Regions from separate parts of the Serpentinicella alkaliphila genome, predicted to be linked through region 1. Evidence: riboswitches for the same ligand, from Rfam matches in the RefSeq annotation. Region 1 holds a riboswitch; the other holds the start of a gene.
The links. Region 1 has a riboswitch for cyclic di-GMP ahead of HZR23_RS08095 (carboxypeptidase-like regulatory domain-containing protein). Riboswitches for the same ligand answer to the same signal wherever they lie in the genome.
Positions count from the first base shown of each region.

Region 1 (3,675 bases):
GGTAATGTAACTATTCCAAGAGGAATTTCTTCATCTAAAAGAATCAATTCTTCCTCGTCATCACCATCTATATCAAAGTCTACTATTGCTAATGGGATTTCTTCATCTAATAAATCTATTATTGGATCAAGAGGATCAACTACCGGAGGATCAACTACCGGAGGATCAACTACCGGAGGATCAACCACTTGTAGCCGTTTATTAACAAAATCAATTTGATAGGATTCATTTACTCGTTCTGCCTCTCCTACTTTTATTTGGAATGCAAGTTGTGAATTAGTCGGAATTGAGTTTGCGTCCCAGTACATTTGGGAGTTTCCAGTTAATATAAATCCATTATCCAAATTATATCCTCTAATCCATAGATTTCCGACACCCACTCCGTTTCCAATAGCTACAGATGTCTCAGAAATGCTTTCTCCGTTTAATACAATATCTGAGATTTTTATTCCAGAATCAGGTTTCGTGGCTCTTGTCCGTATGACAATATCTTTAACTGATTCGCCTGTACTGTAGGTCAAGGTACCTGCGTTACCTACCGTAAAACTAACTAGACCATTATCGTATCTTAATTCGAAAGGTACTTTTTCTCCACCATTTGCCCAGCTAAAGTTTCCTTGTGACTGAACAGAGCCTTGATTTGGCGTATGAATATTAATTTCATGGGTTGCGTTTCCACCAAGATCTCCTATTCTACCTTCAGCTACAAATGTTTCAGTAAATATACTTGTCATATTTTGATCTAACCCCAGCTGTAGTGTTCCTTTTTCGTAAGGTATAGTATAGAGTCCAGATCCTAAATTAATAGTTTGAGATAATTCAGTTATATTCTGCCATCCACTAGGGATTTCTTCTGTTACAATGTAAGTTCCCGTTGGAGCATTATTCAAAGTGAATTGATATTTGCCGTCTTCATTTGTCTGAGTTTCGTGTTTTATTTCTCCAGGTCCTGTGAGTATGATTTTCCAATCCTCCAAAGGTTTATTTGTTTCACCAGTTATTTCTTCAAACTTGAAGCCCGAAATAGTGTAGATGGATACCAGTTGCCCTTCCGAGTTTTCTACAAAAATAATTGCAGGAGAATCATCATCATCGTCATCTACCGGTGTTTGCCCAAAGAAGAAAACAACATGACTTATATCTTTGTTGTCTGGTGCTACTAGCCCAAACCCACTAGTTGCTCCACTTCCATAATCATATTCTAGAGCGTTAGGTCCACCCTTCACCCAAATTCTAGAAATTGGGGGTCCTGAGATTAAAGACCAATCAAACTGTTGACTTGTAGTATTTTGCATATACACTGTCCCAATTACTGTTTTACCGAAAGGAGCATTAAAATTGCCTGGCGAAGTTTCTCCAGAGAACATTTCATATATTCCTTCCTGTGGTACACCATTTATTTTGAATGTTCCTTCCTGCCAACTCCAATTTTTTCTAATGATCAAAGTTGGACTAGCAGCCAATACGCTTAGTGTACTACCAAATGTTAGAATTAAAGTCATAATTACTGCTAACATAGATTTGATAATTGATTTATTCTTTCTCATACATCTCTCTCCTCTCTTTAAACAATTCGTCTAAAGAAAGGTCGGTTGCACTACTTGCTCCATACAACCTCAAGTGCCCATGTGAAAGGTGTACTTCATAGCATCCCTTTCTTACTAATCAAGAAAGGTCGGTTGCACTACTCGCTCCCCGTACTTAAAGTGCCCAAATACAAAGTACGTTTCATAGCTTCCTTTTTGACAACTACATCATTCTATTATCCTTTGTGTGATAGTATGTCCGACAAAAGAAATGTGTATATGTAATCACCATACTGTCACCTGATACTAGCCCACCCCCCTAGTTTAAAGATTATTTGATTAGTTATAATAAAAACCTTTCCCTTCGGTAGCTCAGCTGCAATACTAATCGATTAGGCCTGTAGCTTTGCGTCCCGTTGTTTCCAATGGTTTGCCATTTCGGAGAAAAGTCTTTTGTGTCATTCATTATTTTGTCATATCATTTACTCATACTACAATATATACTAATTATTTTAAGCTATATTATTAACCACTTTAATATCTTATATAACTATTCATATGCTTATATTATATTTTTATTAATACCACCTTTTAATTGATATCTATCATATTTTTAGTTTTTTTATGTATATTTTTTATATCCTTTATCATTCTTTAAGGAGCTTATATATGATTATATTTCAAAGAATAAAGACACAAAAAAAGAGAGCACAATATATGTGCTCAAAAAAATATAGAATCAGTTTACCTCTTCTTTACCAAAGAAATAATCATCTGTGAATTATTTACCAAAACTTAATATAATATACAATTTTTATTTTCTAAAATAGAAGTGAAGCGTACCTTCATGAATCATATTCTTAATTTTCCTCTTTATAGTAGCTATAATTACCTGTCTTGTCGGACTAATTACTAGTATAAATCCAACTGTATCTGTTAATATTCCAGGAGTTAGTAGCATAGCCCCACCTACAATCACACATAATCCATTAATCAATTCATCCGCTGGAACCCTTCCATTACTAAGGTCAAGTTTAATTCTTCTAATTATACCTTTGCCTTCACTTTTTGATAAAAACGCCCCTACAACGCCAGTTACCAACACAATGATTATTGTATATTGGAAACCAATATACTGACCTAGCCTGAATAGGATCATCAGTTCAACAATAGGTACAACGGTAAATAAAAGCATTAATTTAAAAAGCATACGACCACCTCTACATTCTAATTTACTATATGTAAAAAAAAGAGTTTGCTTAATAGCAAACTCGGAACTATAATCTTATTCGATTATATAAAAGGGGAGATTCTTTAGTATATTATATGATAGGATATATTTTTGGTGTCACTTTATATAAATAATTTTATCCTATACTACATAACTCGGGTTTTCCCGCTATATATTAATCCAGTTTTTGAGTCTACTGTAATAACATCTCCATTATTGAGTTTTTTAGTCGCCCCATGAGCACCAACAACTGTTGGTATGCCAAGACTAAGCCCAACAATAGCAGCGTGACTTGTTAATCCACCAACCTCAGCGATAATTGCTCCTGCCTTTTCAATTAATGGCATAAATTCCTTCTCGGTTGCTTGAGTAACTAATATATTACCATGGTCAAACTCAACTTCATCAACCTTATCAATATCAACTATAATGGCTTTACCGGTGTATGCCCTTTTACCCATTCCAACACCGGATAATAGCACATCACCTACTATATGTACTTTTAATAGATTTGTAGTACCCGAAACCCCTACAGGTACTCCTGCAGTTATTATTATTAGTTCACCGCGTTTAATATATCCAACCTGTAATGCTTTTTCTACAGATTTATCTATTACATCATCAGTTGAAGATAGCTCTTCAATTAGTACGCTATTTACTCCCCAAACTAAGCTCAATTTTCTCTGAACTGCTTCCTGAGCTGTAGTTGCTATGATTGGTGCTCTAGGTCTAAATTTTGAAACCATTCTTGCAGTATAGCCAGAAGAGGTTGCAGTAATAATTGCAGATGCACCTAAATCAATTGCGGTACTGCATGTTGCATAGCTCATGGCATCGGTTACAGTTGTTTCCTTATCAATAATTTTGTTCCTTAATAATTCCCTATAGTCTATTGCACTTTCGGTTCTTAAAGCTATA
Region 1 is NZ_CP058648.1:1,599,330-1,603,004, reverse strand. Features, by position in the region: gene HZR23_RS08095 (carboxypeptidase-like regulatory domain-containing protein) at 1-1,547, opposite strand, end outside; cyclic di-GMP riboswitch class II at 1,578-1,662, opposite strand; cyclic di-GMP riboswitch class II at 1,665-1,747, opposite strand; cyclic di-GMP riboswitch class I at 1,890-1,971, opposite strand; gene HZR23_RS08090 (FxsA family protein) at 2,341-2,736, opposite strand; gene pyk (pyruvate kinase) at 2,904-3,675, opposite strand, start outside.

Region 2 (3,675 bases), 1.1 Mb from region 1:
AATAATACAGAGGATAGGGTTGTTACCTTTAACGAAGAGCTAAAACTTCCAGCAATCCATAGGGCAAACAAGCCTAGAAGAGGTGCTTTTAGAAAAGCAATGACTAAAATGGGTACAGATATTAATTGTACTGCTATAATTGGCGACCAAATTTTTACTGATATTTTAGGTGGAAATCGTATGGGAATATATACAGTATTAGTTGTACCTATAGAAAGTAAAGAGTTTTGGTGGACAACTTTAGTGAGAAGAGTCGAGAGACATGTATTAAGAATAGTTTTAAAGAATCATCGTAAGGAGGGTAAAAAGTGATAAATATAAATGGGGGAACAAAAGCCGTATGTTTAATTGGCAATCCAGTTATTTACAGTCTATCGCCTTTTATTCATAATTATGGCTTTGGATTACATAATGTAAATTCTGTCTACTTAGCCCATCATGTAGAAGATAATTCAGTTAAAGAAGCGGTTTATGGGATAAAAGGACTTAACTACATAGGTTGTAATGTCACATATCCACATAAAACTAGTGTAATACCATTTTTAGATGAATTAACAGAAGAAGCAAAACTAATAGGGGCAGTAAACACTATAAAGAATGTAAATGGCAAATTAGTTGGATATAATACGGATGGTATTGGATTTATTAATGGCCTAAAGAATAAAGGCTTTGATTTAAATGGAAAAAATATTTGTATTTTAGGAGCTGGTGGTGCTGCTAGAAGTATTATTGTATCCTTAATAAAAGAATATAGATGCAATGTAATTGTTTGTAATAGAAATATAAACAAAGCAATTGAAATCTCTAATGGACTAAACAAATATAGTTTTAGCGGAACAATAAGTGAATGTATTGAACCCTCTCAATTAAAATCTAAAGATATAGATGTATTAATAAATTGCACCCCTGTAGGTATGAGTCCAAATGAGGATGCAATACCTTTTGAGGAAGACCTTTTAATTAAAAAAGATATGTTAGTCTGTGATTTAATATATAAACCCTATGAAACTAAGCTTCTAAAAAAAGCAAAGGAAATTGGCTGTCAGGTTCACTATGGTTTAGACATGCTTTTATTTCAGGCTATTGTAGCCTTCAAAATCTGGACAGATAAGGATATACCCTTTGGAGAGCTAGAAATATTATTAAAGCGACAAATTTACTAGAAATTTTTTAAAAAAAAAGGATTTAATCAAAGTTTGGCGAATTTAATATTAAATAGGACTTAGGACTGATTGTGTAATGAACCAAAGTCATTTTTGTCCTCTGCATAAAAGCTAATAGTATTATCTTATATTGTTAGCTATTTTTATTTATAAATTGAATCTATTTACACGTTGGTAATTAATCACAATTATATATAGGCAAACCATTTGAAAAGGTGGGACGCAAAGTTTTGGAGTCTAAATTGTATAGTTATACAACATGATAGTCCGACTGCCATAAGCTATTATGGCAGTTTTTTTTATAACAATAAATTAACAGTTATTGCATTTTCAAAGTAAAAAAAAATAAAGTATAATTTGAGTATTAACAAATAGATGGTTTAGGAGTTGGGATAGTGTGATTGTATTTATAGTTTTAGTGGGTTTATTAATTGGCTCTTTTCTAAATGTTTGCATATACCGTATTCCAAGAGAAGAGTCCATTGCATATCCATCATCCCACTGTACGACCTGTAATACATATTTAAAGCCCTTGGACTTAGTACCTGTTCTAAGTTATATTGTTTATGGCGGCAAATGTAAATACTGCAAGGATAATATATCTATTAGATACCCTTTTATTGAATTGTTCAATTGTTTTGTTTTTGTTTTATTATATTTACGATTTGGATTATCTATTAAATTTATTGCATATGCAATATTATCAAGTACGCTTCTAGCTATGAGCGTAATAGATTTTGATTATCAGATAATTCCTGACGGTATAGTTGTATTTATATTACTTTTAGGATTGGCATATAAGTTAGCAAGTATGGTTTTATATAGAGTACCTTATCCTTTGATAGATAGTATAGTAGGCTTTTTAATAGGCGGGGGATTTTTCCTATTAATCGCTATATTGTCTAATGGTGGCATGGGTGGTGGAGATATAAAATTAATGGGGGCTCTAGGTTTTTGGCTAGGCTGGAAACTTACACTTCTAATGATGCTTTTGTCGTTTCTAATTGGTGGAGTTTTATCAATTCTATTAATAACCTTTAAAAAAAAGGGAAGGAAGGAAGCCATCCCATTTGGACCTTTCATAGCAATAGCAACTTTTATAACTATTTGTTGGCACCAGGAAATTTTAGTATGGTATGTAGGTATGTTTTTCAATAATTATTAGAGGGGGAATGGACTTGGGCAAAAGTATTTTTAGTATATGGAATAAAGATATACTTTCTATTGATATAGGCAGTCATAGTATTAAAATGGCTGTAGGAAAGTATGAAAAAAATTTAGTAACGATTACCAAGGTAGTTAATATTGATACTTCCGATGATTCCTTATTTGATGATAGAACTTTCAGTATGCTACGACTAAAAGAAACTATTGCTAAGGCATTACATAATCATAGAATCAATACAACTAAAACAATTTGTTCAATAGAGAGCTCCTCAATAATAACAAGAGAAATCTATATGCCTTCGGTAAAACCAGAACAGTTAAAAGGCATGCTTGAGTTTGAGATTGAACAATACTTACCAATCCAAGTAAATGAGTATATTATTCAATACAAAATTTTAGAGACCTTTGAAGATGGTGGAATGGAAAAAACTAAAGTATTAGCGACAGCACTTCCTAATAAAATTGCTGAAGACTATTTTCATCTAATTGAATCCTTAGGTTTACAACCTATAGTACTTGATATTCATTCAAATGGTGTAGACAAAATATTTAGTTTATGTGAAAGAGTTAATAAACAAGATAGTATGTCTAATAAAACTATAGCAGTTATTGATATAGGACATACTCAAATTAATACTATTATTATCGAAAAAGGAATCTTTAAGTTTAACAGATTACTGAAAATGGGAGGAAAAGATATAGATACAAATATATGTACTTTCTTAGATTTTTCATTAGGACAAGCAGAAAAAATGAAAAAACAAATTTTAGATATAAATGAAGGATTACATAATTTTACAGCGGCTTCAAGTACGGATATAGCAGAAGCAACAGATATGGGGTATATAGAAAAGGAATTAGAGGATTTTTCATATGCGTCTAGATTCATGAACGTTGTTAAATCAAGCATTGATAACTGGGTGACTGAAATAGAAAAAGTTTTCAAGTACTACACTACGCGAAATACTGGTAACATGATTGATGAAATCTATATTTATGGTGGCAGTAGTGAATTAGGTGGTATTGATAAATATTTAGAAGGTGCGTTTAACATACCTACTTATAAAATAGATTACTTAAGTAATCTTAATACTGATAAAGCAGGTACCATAAGCTTAGCTTCTTATATCAATAATATCGGAGCTCTAATAAGAAGATCGGGGGAATAAAAATGAGAGATATAAATTTTTTTGAACCCTATGTTTTCAAGCAAAGAGGCATAGAAAAAAAACAAAAGATATTCTATGGCATAGCAATAATTCTAACAATGGGACTAGTATCTATTCCAGTTGTTAATTATATAAGAATTACTAATATGACAAATGATATTTCTTCAATTTATGAA
Region 2 is NZ_CP058648.1:2,673,126-2,676,800, reverse strand. Features, by position in the region: gene HZR23_RS13710 (YqeG family HAD IIIA-type phosphatase) at 1-312, shown strand, start outside; gene aroE (shikimate dehydrogenase) at 309-1,163, shown strand; cyclic di-GMP riboswitch class I at 1,351-1,442, shown strand; gene HZR23_RS13700 (prepilin peptidase) at 1,561-2,328, shown strand; gene pilM (type IV pilus assembly protein PilM) at 2,342-3,499, shown strand; gene HZR23_RS13690 (PilN domain-containing protein) at 3,502-3,675, shown strand, end outside.
Region 2: linked by a shared signal. The riboswitch ahead of HZR23_RS13700 (prepilin peptidase) and the one ahead of HZR23_RS08095 (carboxypeptidase-like regulatory domain-containing protein) in region 1 are both predicted to bind cyclic di-GMP.